Regions from separate parts of the Marinagarivorans sp. genome, predicted to be linked through region 2. Evidence: predicted binding sites of a transcription regulator. Region 2 holds the regulator's gene; each other region holds the start of a gene.

Region 1 (5,604 bases), on a different contig from region 2:
GTGCAGTTTCTGGTCGGCACCCTGTGAGTGGCGGTAGTATTGTATGGCAAGGTAAGGATATTACGCGAATGTCTTCAGCCGACCGGGCTAAAGCGGGTATTGCTTATGTTCCACAAGGTCGAGAGGTTTTTTCGCAGTTAACCGTGGAAGAAAATTTGAAAACGGCCTTTGCGGTATTGCCGCGTAAGCACCGTGCGATTAACCCGGAAATTTACGATCTGTTCCCTGTTCTGCGTGAAATGTTGCATCGCCGCGGTGGCGATTTATCCGGTGGCCAGCAGCAGCAGTTAGCTATTGGTCGCGCTTTAGTCATGCGCCCACAGCTGTTGATTTTGGATGAGCCAACGGAAGGTATTCAGCCTTCGGTGATTAAGGATATTCATAATGTGATTAATATTTTGCGTAACCGGGGCGAGATGGCGATTTTGTTGGTGGAGCAATACTTTGAATTTGCGCGGGCGCTAGCAGACAGCTATGTTGTTATGGACAGAGGCAATGCCGTATTGAGTGGTGAGATTGGTGCGATGGATGAAACCCGCGTACGTGAATATCTAACGGTCTAGCGGATTTTGCGCCGCAATGGGGTGCGCAATCTGTGCACCCTGCACAAAAAATAAAATGCAATGCCCCGCGCTCTGAGCCTCATGTATACTCATGTGCAGTAGCTGGGGCGGTCGGTGCCTGGCAAAGCCTTTTCGGGTTGGCTTGATGCGCAGGGTAAAACCTGTTCAAATCAGCCCATTCATAAATATAAAAGTACAGGATTCCACCGTGAAACGATTAGCCCTTTTCGCGTGCCTTTCGGCACTAGGTGCCCATGCACTGGCCGCCGACCTTCATATTCAAGCTGGTTCTGTTTATGTCATAGACTCGGCACAAGCCAAACTTACACTCGATAAATTAACGATCGACGACAAAGCCAGCATTCAATTGGCTAATGGCGTCGATATGTGGATAGTGGATGCTAAAGAAGCCAGTATTGGCTATGGCGTAGTCATCAATGGCAGCGGTGGCGATGGCCGCGATGGTGCGAATGGTTTGTCGCATACCGAAGCCGGCCAATGCCAAGCGGGTAAATCCGGTGGTAATGGCGGTATTGGCGGCGGCGGAAGTAATGGCGCTAGCGTGCACTGGTCGCTGGGTGTTGTGAGTTTTGGTACGGTAAAAATTGATTTAAGCGGCGGCAACGGCGGCCGTGGTGGTATTGGTGGTGATGGTCAAAATGTTCCCGATTTCCCCAAGTGTACTGCGGCAGGCGGCGATGCTGGTGCTGGTGGTGCAGGCGCTAGCGGTGGTAAGGGCGGAACATTTCGTTTCCATTACTCCTTGGCCGAAGGCGTAACAGAAGACTTAACTAACAGTATTGAAGTGAAAATATCGGGTGGTCTACGTGGCAAAGGGGGGCAGCCAGGTATGGCTGGGGTTGGCACTTCTGGTCGATACGTGAATAAAAAATCGCTTAGCGGTAGCCGATCTTGGCTTGCAGGCGGTGGTGATGGTTCGCAGGGTGATACTGCGCGTTCAGGCACCTCTGGCGGAAACGGCAGTTTGGATATTCGCCGGATTAACAGTGGTGGTAGTCCAGCAGCAACGCCGGCGGCTGAAAAAGAAGCCGAGCCAGAAGGCTTAGTCGAAAAAGTAAAAGCACTTGAGTTGCTGACGCAAAAGCTCGAAGCGCGTATTCGTTTACTGGAATTAGATAAGCAGTAATCGCTACCCACCCGAAAAAAGCGCCTCTTTGTAGGCGCTTTTTTTTCGCCTATCCAATATTAACGCTTCCCTTCAAAAACGTATGCCTTAATATCGATCGCGCCAAAATGGTGCGTTGTTACATTTTGGTGCGCCATGGTTGTTTTTTTTTGGTGCTTTGATATACGTGCGCTGATGATCTACTAAGCCTATTTTTAGTTTAACCTTTTGAAATATATGACTTTTTTATTGTTGGCAAATATCCTGCAGTAGCTCGGTCACAATACTGCGGTTACCGTAGTTAGATTTTAAAAAAAATATTGCTATCACTCTTGGAGAAAACATTATGAAATTGAGTAAAACACTTATTGCTTCATCTGTAGCGGCTGTTATGGCTGCTGGTGTCATGGCTCCTGTGCAAGCAGAAGTTGAAGTTGGTGCTTCTGTTGGTGTGGCCAGCACTTACTTATGGCGTGGTGCTGATCTTGGGACGGGGACACCGGCTGTATTCGGTGATTTAAGTGTTAGCACTGCTGGTTTCTATAGCGGTATCTGGGGTTCTTCTGGGGATGACACAGCTGGTACTGAGTATGATCTATATCTTGGTTATGGCGGCTCAGTAGGTGACTTTTCTTATGACTTAAGTGTGTGGAGCTATAACTACCCTACCGGAGCTGGCTATGCGAAAGATGGCGAGACCGATTTCGCTGATTGGACTGATACGGTAGTTAGCTTAGGTTATGGTCCAGTAAATTTCGCCGCTTATATTCCCGTAGGTAAAGAAAATAGCTCTGGTGATTATATGTATTACACGCTTGGGGCGGATATGGGTGCATTTTCGGTATTGGTGGGTATGCATTCCGATAACGCTGCTGTTAATGGTGCAGTGTCTTGCCCTGAAAATGAGGTGAGCGACACTTGTAGCCCGGTTCATTTGAATGTTAGCTATGCCTATAACGACAACTTATCTTTCACTGTAAGTCAGTTTATTGCTGATGAAACTGATACGGATGACGCTAAATTCGTAGTCTCTTACACCCTACCTTTAGGCGAGTAATTTCAAACCAGCCGCTCAGTGCAAACTGAGCGGTTTATTTTTATAAAAGCAGCAAAGTCTGCAAATAACCAGGAGCAGTCCGATGAAATTAATTACTGCTGTTATCAAGCCATTTAAGCTTGATGCTGTTCGCGAAGCACTTTCGGATATCGGTGTACAGGGTATTACCGTTACTGAAGTGAAAGGTTTTGGGCGCCAGAAAGGTCACACCGAGCTTTACCGTGGTGCCGAGTACGTTGTGGACTTTTTACCGAAAACCAAGCTTGAGGTTGCTGTTGCTGATGCTCAAGTTGACCAAGTCGTAGAAGCGATTAGCAAGGCTGCCCATAGTGGCAAGATTGGCGACGGCAAGATCTTTGTATCGGCCCTCGAGCAAGTGGTACGTATTCGCACCGGCGAGACCGGCGAAGACGCCCTGTAAATTCAACGTTTCCGGAGATAACAATGGAAAACCAAATTTTTGAATTACAGTACGCCTTAGACACATTCTATTTTTTGATTTGTGGCGCACTGGTAATGTGGATGGCGGCAGGCTTTGCCATGCTGGAGTCGGGCTTAGTTCGCTCGAAAAACACCACCGAGATTTTAACTAAAAATGCCGCGTTGTATGCGATTGCGTGCATTATGTACTTCGTATGCGGTTACGCCATTATGTATAAAGGCGGTGCGGGTGAGTGGTTTTTCTTGACCCCTATTGCTGGTGACGGCGTTAAGGGCGCGGAAGAGGCTGCTGCATATGCTCCTTCAGCAGATTTCTTTTTTCAGGTTGTATTTGTAGCCACGGCAATGTCCATCGTTTCGGGTGCTGTTGCTGAGCGTATGAAACTTTGGGCATTCCTGGCATTTGCAGTAGTAATGACGGGCTTTATTTACCCGATGGAAGGCGCTTGGACTTGGGGTGGCGAAGCTGTTTTGGGTATGTACACCTTGGGTGATTTAGGCTTTTCTGATTTTGCAGGTTCTGGCATTGTTCATATGGCCGGTGCTTCAGCTGCGCTAGCGGGTGTATTGGTGCTAGGTGCGCGTAAAGGTAAGTACGGCGCTAATGGCAGTGTTAATGCTATCCCTGGTTCTAACTTGCCGCTGGCTACCCTGGGTATGTTTATTTTGTGGATGGGTTGGTTCGGCTTTAACGGCGGCTCAGTTTTGGCTACTGCTAGCGTAGAGAGCGCTAACTCTGTTGCGGTTGTATTTATGAATACTAACGCGGCTGCTGCCGGCGGTTTGATTGCTGCACTTTTGGTTGCACGCATTATGTTTGGCAAGGCTGATTTAACGATGGCGCTTAACGGCGCGTTGGCAGGCTTGGTAGCGATTACGGCAGAACCTTCTACTCCATCTGCATTGCAGGCTACGTGCTTCGGTGCTGCTGGTGGTGTCTTGGTTGTCTTTAGTATTCTCTTCTTGGATAAGCTAAAAATAGATGATCCCGTTGGTGCTATCTCTGTTCACGGTGTTGTTGGCTTGCTAGGTTTGTTGTTGGTGCCAATCACTAACCCTCTCACTGATGACGGTGGAGCATCATTTTCTGGTCAAATCATTGGAGCCTTAACAATCTTTACCTGGGTATTTGTTACCAGCTTGATTGTTTGGCTTGCTATCAAGGCGATCATTGGTGTTCGCGTATCGGAAGAAGATGAGTTTGAAGGTGTTGATATCGCAGAGTGCGGTATGGAAGCTTACCCCGAGTTCACTCGCAGTAAGTAAGTTTGTTGGGTAAAGCTTAGGCTTTGCCCATTTTCATTTCATTGGTTGTGGTTATTTTTGCGGTCGAGCTTGCTCGGCCGCTTTTTTTTGCCTGTTTGGCGAGGATAATTTGCCTTCTATTGCTGCTGTGTTGTAGATTGGGCTGGTAGAGCATTGCACCGTTTGAGTGCTTAATAACGAAAACAATGATAAGGCCAATCCCACATGAAATTGATTACTGCCGTTGTAAAACCTTTTAAGCTCGATGATGTGCGCAATGCACTTTCTGAAATTGGTGTTCAAGGTATGACTGTGACCGAAGTGAAAGGCTTTGGTCGCCAGAAGGGGCACACTGAGCTATATCGTGGCGCTGAGTATGTGATTGATTTTTTACCGAAGGTTAAGCTAGAAATGGCCGTTTCTGATGATGTTGTCGATTCCGCTGTTGAGGCGATAACTAAGGCGGCGCAAACCGGAAAGATTGGCGATGGTAAAATTTTCATCCAGCCGCTTGAAGAGATTGTGCGAATTCGTACGGGTGAAACTGGCCCAGACGCGGTATAGAGAATCGTCATAATTACGTCGTTGTCTTAAGGAGCCCCATTTTGGGGCTTTTTTTTGGCCGCTTTTTGTAAAAATGAAGGGCGTTTGTCGGTTGTTTGACGGCGTTAATCGGCGCAAACACTGTAAATAGCAAAGTGTTTAGTTAGTCGAAAAAGTTAGTAAAAAACAAGCTAAGAAAATTGTCGGAATTGCTGGCTAGCCTTATTCACGTCATCTATAAATAATCAGCAAATAGAGTGTTTGTCTGTAAGTTTTGTTTTTTGGCGTAGGAAATGCTATGAGCGATGAATATGATGATGTACTAGATAATGACGCCGCTTCTGCAGATAGCGGCGATGATATGGCTGCTATAAATACGGTTGAATCTAATGATGAAGAGCGTGAGCGGGCCCGTTTGAAGTTGGAGTCTGATATCGAGACTTTTTTGGCGAGCGGTGGGCAGATCCAAGCGGTGGATGTAAATGTGATGGCGGATCCTCCAAAGCGCCCGCAGTCGAATTACGGCGGCCAACCTATTTAGTGTTGTTTGCCTTGTAATGGTTAAACCTAGAAGCCGGAGTTAAGTCATCAAAGTCTACGAATCCCCTTGGCGCCCCTGACGCGCGATA
Region 2 (5,604 bases):
TCTTCTTCTTCATCTAGGCCGGCTGCCCCCATAAATGAGTGATCAGCCGTTTCACGGATTACGTCGACCACATCATCGATGGTGATACGGCCAATAAGTTTGCCTTGCTCGTCGACTACGGGCGCGGAGACCCAATCGTTTTGTTCAAACAGCTTAGCGACATCGCTTTCATCGAGGTCGGCAGAAATCGGGTTGGCGTCTGTAACCATGACTTCGCGTACGGTGGTGTCGCCAGGCTTGGTCAGTAGCGTTGCCAGCGGTAATAACCCGAGGTACATATCTTTTTTGTTAACGACAATTAGGCTATCTGTTGAAGGCGGTAACTCATCGTGCCGGCGCAGGTAGCGTAAAACTACATCGAGCGTAAACTTGGGGCGCACGGTGATGGTGTCGGTGTTGGTTAGGCCGCCAGCAGTATTCTCGGGGTAGGCCAAAACGGCTGTTACACGATCGCGATCTTGATCACTCATGGCTTCTAAAACTTGCTGGGTGATTTGATCCGGCAGGTTTTGAAGGATGTCGACAATATCATCGGTTTCAAGACTTTCTGTGAGCTCGACCAAGTCCTCGGTATTCATCTGGGCGAGGTAAAACGCCTGAATATCTTCGGGGAGCTCTTCTATGAGTTCTGTTTGTGCGGTTTTACCAATTAATTCCCATATCACGCTACGGGTATGGGGTGGTGAAGATTCGATAACGCGCGCTAGCTGAACGGGTGTTAGCACGCGCAGGGAGTGCTTAACCTGCTTTAGCGTGCCGCTTTGGAGTAGGTTGTGAATATGGCCGAAATGTTTTTCGGTACTTGAATGGCTATTGCTCTTAGGCATTGACTACAGCTCGATGGTCACGGCATGGCTACGCAAAAGTAGACTGGCAGGCGATGCCTTTATTGGCGACGCTCTTTTTAATCCTCGTTTCTTAAATGCTTTTTTGGGTTATTCATCCTCGTCAAAACGGTTGTTAATTAGTGCTACAACCGAGTTTACGGCTGTGTCGGCATCATTGCCATCAGCCGCTACAGTAATCTCTGTGCCTTTGCAGGCGGCTAATAACATTAGCGACATAATGCTTTTGGCGTCAATGGCTTTGCCGTTACAGCTGACGGTGACTTTGCTGCCAAATTGATTGGCTGTATTGGCGAGTTTGCTGGCGGCCCTTGCGTGCAGGCCTAATTTATTACAGATAGTTGTTGTTTGTTCGCTCATTATTTGGCCACCAAGTGCGCAATGGGTTGGGCTTGCCCGGTTAGTTGGCGGTGGCGAACCTGTACATTACCATAGGTGTTTTTAAACACATTGGTGAGGTGCTCAGTCAAAAAAACAGAGCGGTGCATACCGCCTGTACAGCCGATGGCCACAGTGAGGTAGCTGCGGTTATTGGCCTGGAAGGAGGGTAGCCACTTGGATAAAAAGGCTGCAATGTCGTCGGCCATCGCCATGACTTCAGGTTGCTCGGCAAGGAACGTTTGTACGGGTTCATCTAGCCCGGTGAAACCGCGCAGCTCGGGTTTCCAAAAGGGGTTCGGTAGGCAGCGCACATCAAAAACAAAGTCGGCGTCTACGGGCATGCCGTACTTAAAGCCAAACGATTCAAAGCTCAGGGCGGCACTTTTGCTATCTTCGCCGACCACTTTCTTGCGAATAACGCTGCGTAGTTCGTGCAGGGTTAGGGTGCTGGTATCGAGTGTGATATCGGCTAATGCAGCAACGGGCTCTAAAATGGCGCGTTCACTATTAATCGCTTGCTGTAAGCCGGTTTTGTCATTGGATAATGGGTGTTTACGGCGTGTTTCGCTAAAGCGTTTGAGTAAAATTGTATTACTGGCGTCTAAAAATATGGTTGTGAACTGTGAGGCTTCGAGTTGGCAGGCTTCGATAATACTGGGGTATCGGCTTAAGTCTCCGCCAATATTGCGGGCATCAATCCCAACAGCTAAAAGTAATTTTCCGCTATCGGCGTTTTTCATTTGCGTGATCAGTGCGGGAAGTAAGCTGACGGGGAGATTATCAATGCAGGTGTAGCCGCAGTCTTCGAGTAACTGCAGCGCTGTTGATTTGCCTGAGCCCGAACGCCCGCTAACAACAACAAATTGCATGGTAATCTCCTAATGTAAAGACGCTAAAAATGAATGTTGATACTGCAGTTCTGAATTATTGTATTGTGAGTCTGCAGTGTAGGGTTTTATTACGACCGTTATATTGCAAACGTCGTATTGCAACGGGTTTTCTTTTGGCCTTAACTTTCTTTAAATGGCACAAGCGCAGCTGTGAAAAGTGCATTGTTGCTGTCTGCTTTACGTAAGGCTTCAGCGTAACCTTTGCCTTGTAGTGCCTCTGCTAATGCGGCTAAATTTTGTAAATGATCATTGTCAGCATCTTCAGGAACGAGCATTGCAAATATTAAGTCGACAGGTGTGTTGTCTATTGAATCAAAATCAATAGGGTTTTGCAGTGTCATTACTGCGCAAACGGAAACGCCCCCTGTTGCAAATCGGCAGTGAGGGATGGCAATACCTTCACCAATACCTGTTGAGCCGAGTCTTTCTCGGGTTATCAATTGCTGAAATAAATCATTGGCGTTTAGTGAAGGTACGCTACTGGTGATTAAATCGGCCAGCGTTTCAAGTGCGCGCTTCTTACTGGTGCATTCGGTGCCGCATAATACGCGGTTAGCCGATAGCATTTTTTCTAGTGGCATAGGTAACTCAGCCTTATCGTATTAAAAGCCAACTATTATACTAGTTGCTTGCGCTCATTCGAGGGTGGAATTTGTAATGACTCGCGGTATTTTGCAATCGTCCGGCGAGCAACCATGATGCCTTGATCGGCCAGTAATTCTGTAATTTTAGAGTCGCTAAGGGGTTTTCTTGTGTTTTCCGCGGCAATCAATTTTTTGATGATGGCGCGAATAGCCGTGGAAGAGCATTCACCACCAGATTCTGTTGCTACATGGCTTGAGAAAAAGTATTTCAGCTCAAAAATACCCTGTGGGGTGTGCATGTATTTTTGGGTGGTGACGCGAGAAATAGTGGATTCGTGCATTTCTACCATTTCAGCGACATCGTGTAAAACCATGGGCTTCATGCCTTCAGCGCCATGTTCCAGAAACCCTTGCTGACGTTCGACAATGCACGTCGCAACTTTTAAGAGTGTCTCATTACGGCTTTGTAGGCTTTTTAGAAACCAGCGAGCTTCTTGCAAGTTATCTTTTAAATAGGTGTTGTCAGTGCTGCTGTCGGCACGTTTTACTAAGGATGCGTAATCCGAATTAATTTTTAATTTGGGTGCAATGTCGGGGTTAAGCTGAACTTGCCAGCGATTCTTAACTTTGCTGACAAACACATCCGGTACAACATATTCTGTACTGGAGTCGTTGATGAAGTCGCCGGGCTTTGGGTTTAGGCTTTGAATCAGCGCAATGGCGGATTGAAGCTCGGGTTCTTTGACCTTGAGCTTGCGCATTAATTGTTTGAAGTCGCGACTGCCGAGTAGCGGAAGGTAGTCGGCGACTAAAGCTTTAGCCGTAGCAAAACCAGGCGTCGATTCAGGCAACTGCAGCAATTGTAAATACAGGCACTCGCTGATATTTCGGCTGGCAACGCCCGGCGGGTCGAACTGTTGAACGCGGCGAAGCACGGCGGCGACTTCGTCTTCCTCTAGATCCGGAAATATTTTTTGCATACCTTCAAAAATATCGTCCATCGTTTGGCTTAACATGCCTGAAGGCTCTACGGCATCAATAACCGCCGTGGCGATTTCACGATCGGTATCGCTCATGGGGGTGAGATTAAGTTGCCACATTAAGTGATCTTGTAGGGTTTCGGCGCTGGCATTGCGCGAGTCGTAGTCGAAATCTTCATTTTCGGGACGGGATAACCCGCTACCACTGGGGCCACTTTGGTAGAGGTCATCCCAGCTGGTATCTACGGCTAAGTCGGTAGGGATGTTTTCGCTCCAGTCATCGCTGGCTGTTGCCTCGTTGGCCTCGTTGGTGTTCTCGGGGCTTACTTCAGCGGCTTTTATGGGAGTTTCAACGTCTGCGGGTAATTCTGACTGGGCATTACTTGCCTGCTCGCCATCGACCCCTTTACTTCCCTCACTGGCGCCACTGTCTTCTGTGACTTCCAACATCGGGTTGTTTTCAAGGGCTTCTTGAATTTCGTTTTGCAGATCGAGTGTCGAAAGTTGCAATAGACGTATCGCCTGTTGCAGCTGAGGCGTCATGGTCAGCTGAGTGCCGAGTTTGAGTTGCAAAGATTGCTTCATCGAAGAGTAAATCCATCAAGTTTTTTGCGCTGCACACATTGAGAGCGTCTTAATGTGATTGTAGTCATCCCAGCGATGTACTGCAATGACCAGTAAAAGCAAACTTCAGGCCATATCTAAAAAATCTAACGGTTGCGTGCTAGCGCTCAAATCGTCTAATAGATCGTAAGTTAGAGCTTGAAGTCTTGCCCAAGGTAGACTTCTTTAACTTTCTCGTTTTCTAATACGGTGTTTGGCGACCCTGAAGCAATAATGTGGCCTTCGCCCACAATGTAGGCCTGTTCGCAAATATCCAGGGTTTCGCGCACATTGTGGTCGGTAATCAGCACGCCTATACCGCGATCACGGAGGTGCGACACAATCTGTTTAATGTCGGAAACTGAAATGGGGTCTACGCCGGCGAAAGGTTCATCAAGCAGGATGAATTTGGGATCAGCTGCTAAGGAGCGGGCAATTTCAACCCGGCGGCGCTCACCGCCGGATAAGGCCATGCCCAGACTATCTTTGATGTGCTCGATATGAAATTCTTGTAAAAGCTTATTGGCTTCGCTAATGCGGTCTTTGCGTTTGAGGTCTTTGCGGGTTTCTAAGATGGCCAGCAGGTTCTCTGTAACGGTTAACTTCCTGAAGACAGAGGCCTCTTGGGGGAGGTAGCCCAGCCCGAGTCTTGCGCGTTCGTGCATGGGTTTACGACTGACATCTTTCCCATCGATAAAAACTTGCCCATGGTCAGCGCGGACTATACCGGCAATCATGTAAAAGCATGTTGTTTTACCGGCGCCATTAGGCCCGAGTAATCCCACAATTTGATGGGTGTTTACACTCATGGATACGTCTAAAACAATTTTCCGCGCACCGTAGCTTTTGGCGAGGTTTTTTGCCTCAAGAGTGGCCATTGTCAATTCCTGTTACTGCGGTTTGATCTTCGGGCGTTGTTGGTACGTCTATATTACTATCGACTTGTGCAGGCTCTGTGCTGAATGTGTCATCTGGAGAGCCTTCTTCTTTTGAGGGGCTGTCGGGTACTTCGCTGCGCAATGCCTTAGGAGGAATTACCATGCGTACGCGGCCACTCTCTTTGTTGTTGCTGTCGGCTTTAACAACGGATTTTCGCACATCGTACTCAATTGTTGTGCCGGACAAGCTGGTGCCTTCTTGTTGAAGTGATGCACCTTCGAGTAAACGCAGCGTTTCTTGATCGATGCGGTATTCGAGGATGTTGGCTTTAGCAACGACTTTGCCGGCTTTATCGCTGGGCTGTTGTTGATAGGCCGCAGGCTTACCTTTTGCAATTATTTTCGTGACTTTGTCTTTGGTGTTATAGATAACAATTTCGTCG
Region 3 (5,604 bases), on a different contig from region 2:
CCAACATTCGCTGATTTATTCGAAACCGTTTGCTCACTCAAAACCACCGTCACTAAATCACCAATACGATTGGCTTTTTGATCAGAGAATAACTGCATGGCCGAATGCTCACTGAACAACGAGCCATTCGTTGCCGGCACAGCAGGTATAGAGGGCATCACAATTGGCGCGTAATGGGGATCGCCTGGCTCTGGCGTTGGCTGCGAGGCACAACCTGAAAAAAGTAATGCAGCACTGCCAAGCGTAATGACATGAAGCCTGTTTAACCCTTTAAAATACATAGCCATCACTCATCACCCCATCAAAAAAATTAAACATTCTGTGTAATAAACTGCAGCATTTGGTCTGCGGTAGAAATTACCTTCGAATTCATTTCATAAGCCCGTTGGGTGGTAATCATATTCACCATTTCTTGCACAATATCGACATTGGAATTTTCTAACATTCCCTGCATCAATTGCCCCATACCGTTTTGCCCTGGCGTGCCATTAATGGGGTCGCCACTGCTGCCCGTTTGCACAAACAAATTGCTACCGACCGCTTGTAAACCGGCTGGGTTAATGAAATCGACCAAATCAATGGTGCCAATATTTTGCGGTGTAGGATTACCAGGGATAGTCGCCGACACGGTGCCATCAGTACCAATGGTGACATTGTTAGCGCCTTCGGGAATTGTAATGTTGGGCTCTAGCAATAAGCCACCGGCATTCACTAACTGGCCTTCGCGGTTTAAATGAAACTGGCCGTCGCGGGTATAAGCAATTTCACCGGAGGGCTGCAGTATCTGTAAAAAACCACGACCGTCGACGGCAACATCTAACGATTGGTCTGTGACTTGTAAGCTACCTTCGGTAAATTGCTTTTGCGTTGCGACCACACGCACACCGGTACCTAACTGCAAGCCAGTCGGCAATTGAGTATCCGCCGTAGAGTCGGCCCCGGGCTGGCGCTGTATTTGATACAGCAAATCCTCAAATACGGCGGTATCACGTTTAAAACCAACGGTCGATGCATTCGCCAAGTTATTCGCAACAGTTGTTAATTGCTTATCCTGAGCGGCGAGCCCTGTTTTACTGACATATAATGCTGCGTGCATAAATCACCTCAATGCCGAAAAACGGCAACTTTTATTAACGTTTAAGCGTCTACAATAATTAATTATTAAACTGCATTAAGCGCGAAGAGCTTTCCGAGTTTTCTTTCGCTGTAGCCATCAGCTTTACGTGCATTTCGTATTGTCTTGCCAGCGTTAGCATGCTGGTTAATTCATTCACTGCGCTAACGTTACTGGCCTCTAAAAAACCTGAAATCACACTGACCGAACCATCGGGATCTAAGGGTTCTGGTGTATCAAGCTGCCGAAATAAGCCATCGTCCGATTTACTCAATGTACCGGGTTCGGGCTTCACTAATTTAATACGGTCAATGGCTGCCGGTGCAGCAACGCCCTGCCCTGATGCAATCACCGAAATAGTGCCATCAATACCGATTTCTATTTTGGAGTTTGGTGGCACGGCAATCGGCCCCGCATTGCCCATCACCGGCAGACCGCTGCCGGTACGTAACATACCGGCACTATCAATAAAGAGATTACCGGCACGGGTATAAGCTTCTTCGCCGGTAGGGGCTTGTACGGTTAAAAAGCCATCGCCTTCAATCGCGACATCTAAATCGCGACCGGTTTGCTGTAATGCTCCGTGAGCAAGATTAGTGGCTGGCCTTTCCGTCATACTGAAAGCCCGCGTAGGTAGGCCCTCTCCGTAAAAAACCGGCATGCTTCGCGCCGCTGCAAAGTCTGACTTAAACGCCGTGGTATTGACGTTGGCTAAATTATTTGCATGTGCCGTTTGCGCGAGCATATTATGCTTCGCACCTGTCATTGCTATATAAAGCGCCTTATCCATGATTCACCCGCGTCAACTATTTGCTGTTTAAATTCTATTCAATAGTTGAACTGCAAAGCCAATGCCAATAAAAAACGGGGCCATAGTGGCCCCGCTTCAATTGCGAAAAGTTTAAAAAATGGAAGAAATAATTAACGCAAATTAATGATGGTTTGCGTTACTGCATCTGCAGTTTCAATGGTTTTTGCACTCGCCTGAAAATTGCGTTGCGCAATAATTAAATTAACAAGCTCTTCAGACAAATCGACATTAGATTCCTCTAATGCACCCGATTGAATGGCCCCTAAAGCACCACTTTGTGGACCACCAATATTGGGCGCTCCGGATTCAAAATTTTCAGCCCACATGGTATCGCCGGCAGGCTGCAAGCCCTGCATGTTAGCAAAATCGGCCAAAGCCACCTGCCCTAACACCTGAGATTCGCCATTGGTAAAGCGCGCAAAAATAACGCCATCATCGCCAATATTTAAACCTGACAACCGACCCGTAGTGAAACCGCTTTGATCAACATCGTTAACGGAAAAGTCACTACTAAACTGCGTTGTTCCCTCTAGACTCACAACAAAATTTGAATTTATGGGTGGATCAGGTATTAACGTTGACCCTCCATTTAATACATTGGTAGGCCCCATAGCGCCATTAGGTTCACCATTAACATCTTTGGGTGTCCAATTCGAAATTAAAATATCATCCGTTAATAACCGATTTAACGATCCATCATCATTAAAATAAACATCGTAGCCAGCGCGCGTAGGGATTGTATTTTCTGGCGGTGGTAACGATGTGTCCGGGTCTCCGACATCCTCGCCATCCACCCGCACATACATTTCCCAATGATTGGGTGCTGTTGTAGCATCGGACACATCGTATTCTTGGCGCACATAATATTGCGTAACGACATGTGAATTACCTAAACTATCAAAAATTGTTAATTGCGTTTCCCAGTTATAAGTATCTTGGTCGGCGGGATCAAATTCATTAAGAACCACATCATCGAAAGCTTGACTCGTTAACGGACCAAAAAGTCCCACGGAAGGCGGTACCGCATTCGCGACAGAATAACCTTCGTCCAAAACGATCGAAATAGAACCGCCCACTACAACAGAATTAACATCCGAGGGCAGTGCTGATACATTGTTTAAAACACCATCGCTATCCACCTCAAGAATTGCGCCTGGTGCATTAGGGTTACCCAATACCTCGATACCATCGCCATCATCAAAACTATCAATACTAATACGAAGGTTATCGCCGACACTCGACGATATCGTTAAATCGCCAGTAGCCGTATCTACCAAGGCTGAAATACCCGGCAACGTGGTGCGAGACAATAAATTGATATTACTTTCTAATGCTGTGAGTGTGTCAGCCGCTAAAGCAACGCCGTTAACCGTAACCGTCATATTGCCATTAGCATTCGTAAAACCGCTAAATGGAACCGTTAAAGTAGAAGATGCTGAGGCGGTTACACCCGTTAACGAATTTAATTCTGAAGCCGTTTGTGCCGCTGACGCTCCTTTTTCTGCGGTATAGGTGATCGTATTATCTTCATCGTCTGTTACATCAATAGCTTGCCTTGGATAACCATTATCAACGGCTGGAATCCCTGCAACGGATGTGCTCACGGCGGGTGTTGGCGCCATTCCCACTTCAGCGGTATTGGCAGAAGCGTTTGTTACGCGCACCTGCGAAGCCTCGCCGGATATTGCAGCCACAAAATCTAAGCGGTAACTACCGCCGCCTAAATCAACGGCCTCCGCTAATACGTCAATGCTCGACTGGGGGGGCGTAGGTTGTGATAGCTGCGCATTAATAACGCCGGCTAATGTTCTTAATTCATTAAAATTATTAATCGTGGCTGGCGTGCCCGATGCTGTCGTTAGGTTAACCGATGCCGTGCCATTATTGCCCGTCGATGCCGTCAGTTCGACATCGAAAGTCATTGGTGTACTACTGAAATCATTCGTAACGGGGAACGTGAATGTTCCGCCTGCTATAGCGGTTGTTGTATCTTGGCTCAGCCCCGCCTGCGTTACACCAACGGCATTACCATCCGTTGAAAAGCTCGTGCCGGTGGTTTGAAGTACCGGCTCAGAAGCATCGAGGTTAAGTAGCATATTCACTTCAGTTGTCGCCCGCGGCGCTAAATTACTGGTGCGTACCTGAATATCACCTTGTAGCCCACTAATATTGCCTGAACCATCCGCTGGAAAACCCTGCAGGCGTGCATCAACATTATTAACAACATAGCCATCCTTATCTAAACCAAACGTACCAGCACGCGTATAGAATTGTTCACCGCCTTGCTGCACTACGAAAAAGCCGTTGCCATTAACCGCCAGGTCTAAGGAGTTTTCAGTAAAGGCCATGCTACCTTGGTTAAAGTTTTGCGCAACATCTTGCAAGCGCACACCACTACCAATGGAGTTCGACCCCGAACCTAAAACGCTAATGGCATAGACATCACCAAATTCTGCACGCGATCGCTTAAAGCCTGAGGTCGAGGCATTAGCAATATTATTACCGGTGATTTTTAAATCACTGGAAGCGGCACGAATACCACTCAAGGCTGTATTAAAAGGCATAAAACGCTCCTGTACTTCTGGGGGCGACAATTATCTATCCAATAATGTCACCTAGATTACAACTTTAAAACTGACTAAAAATTATGCTGGCGAGGCTATTATTGCTGCCTAACCCCTTAATTAAACTGCTTAACATCCGACATTTTTACAGGGCCAATACCGGCTAAATTCAGTGTTAACATGCCATCCTTACCGACCGTCACACTGTTCACATTCGCGCTTAATGCCGCGTCCAACCCGGTAGTTTCGCCATCAATCGAGGCTTCAAATTCAATACGGTAAATACCTGCAGGTTGGCCACCTTCAGTACTACTTTCCCAATCCATAACGGTGCCATTCACTTCTAACTGCTGACCATTCCAACGCACCACCATCTCGCCCGCACTTTGCGCACCAATATTGGCTTGTTCTAACAATGCACCGCCTTCACTGTATATTTTTACCGAGACATCCTGTGTGCTCGCAGGAATATCAACACTGGCAGCAACAACATCATTAGGGTCTAATTGCGCAATTTCACTGGGTACTGCCACCGAGCGCCCCACTAATGAAGAAGCTTGCAACGCCTGATTAGCAACGAAGTTTTCCGTTAAGTTATCGAATTTATTATTCATACTGTCTAGCGCTTCAACAGAACTGAACTGCGCCAACTGCGCAATAAATTCGGTATTTTCTTGCGGGCTTAATGGGTCTTGGTTTTCCATCTGGGTAATCATTAATTTCAAAAAGGCCTTCTGCCCTAATTCACCGGTCTTTGTTTCATCTTTAGTTTTATTACCAATACCCAAGTCATCGATCGCGGATGATTGGCCCACTGCTGAAATTGTCATATTAACTCCGACGTTTATTGGCCAATAGAAAGAACGCGTTGCATCATTTGTTTTGCTGAATTCAGTACGTCGACATTCATTTGAAAGGAGCGTGAGGCAGAGATCATGTTAGTCATCTCCTCAACCACATTTACGTTCGGGTAATAAACATAACCGTCTTCGTTGGCCATCGGGTGATCCGGCTCATAGCGCGGCTGTAACGGGGCATCGGATTCCACAATCCCAAGTACCGCAACACCTGCGGTTTCATCTTGTGGATTCATCCCCCCCTTTGAATGCCCCAGC

The links. Region 2 encodes sigma-54, which starts transcription at its own class of promoters, with help from an activator protein. Its sites were predicted from a motif close to TGGCACANNNNTTGCNNT; they were not measured.
Region 1: AC3A8L_RS03860 (TorF family putative porin) is a predicted target of sigma-54. The motif match lies at 1,943-1,960, and genes of this name have one in related genera.
Region 3: AC3A8L_RS08165 (flagellar basal body rod protein FlgF) is a predicted target of sigma-54. The motif match lies at 1,954-1,971, and genes of this name have one in related genera.

Annotation. Positions count from the first base shown of each region.
Region 1 is NZ_CEXWTU010000017.1:26,275-31,878, reverse strand. It holds gene urtE (urea ABC transporter ATP-binding subunit UrtE) at 1-563, shown strand, start outside; gene AC3A8L_RS03865 (hypothetical protein) at 772-1,710, shown strand; gene AC3A8L_RS03860 (TorF family putative porin) at 2,036-2,746, shown strand; gene glnK (P-II family nitrogen regulator) at 2,829-3,167, shown strand; gene AC3A8L_RS03850 (ammonium transporter) at 3,191-4,453, shown strand; gene AC3A8L_RS03845 (P-II family nitrogen regulator) at 4,658-4,996, shown strand; gene AC3A8L_RS03840 (hypothetical protein) at 5,274-5,516, shown strand.
Region 2 is NZ_CEXWTU010000005.1:10,823-16,426, reverse strand. It holds gene mgtE (magnesium transporter) at 1-827, opposite strand, end outside; gene AC3A8L_RS01310 (HPr family phosphocarrier protein) at 936-1,205, opposite strand; gene rapZ (RNase adapter RapZ) at 1,205-2,095, opposite strand; gene AC3A8L_RS01300 (PTS sugar transporter subunit IIA) at 2,236-2,697, opposite strand; gene AC3A8L_RS01295 (RNA polymerase factor sigma-54) at 2,733-4,265, opposite strand; gene lptB (LPS export ABC transporter ATP-binding protein) at 4,436-5,161, opposite strand; gene lptA (lipopolysaccharide transport periplasmic protein LptA) at 5,148-5,604, opposite strand, start outside.
Region 3 is NZ_CEXWTU010000052.1:2,937-8,540, reverse strand. It holds gene flgH (flagellar basal body L-ring protein FlgH) at 1-287, opposite strand, end outside; gene flgG (flagellar basal-body rod protein FlgG) at 311-1,096, opposite strand; gene AC3A8L_RS08165 (flagellar basal body rod protein FlgF) at 1,155-1,904, opposite strand; gene AC3A8L_RS08160 (flagellar hook-basal body complex protein) at 2,036-4,489, opposite strand; gene AC3A8L_RS08155 (flagellar hook assembly protein FlgD) at 4,606-5,319, opposite strand; gene flgC (flagellar basal body rod protein FlgC) at 5,334-5,604, opposite strand, start outside.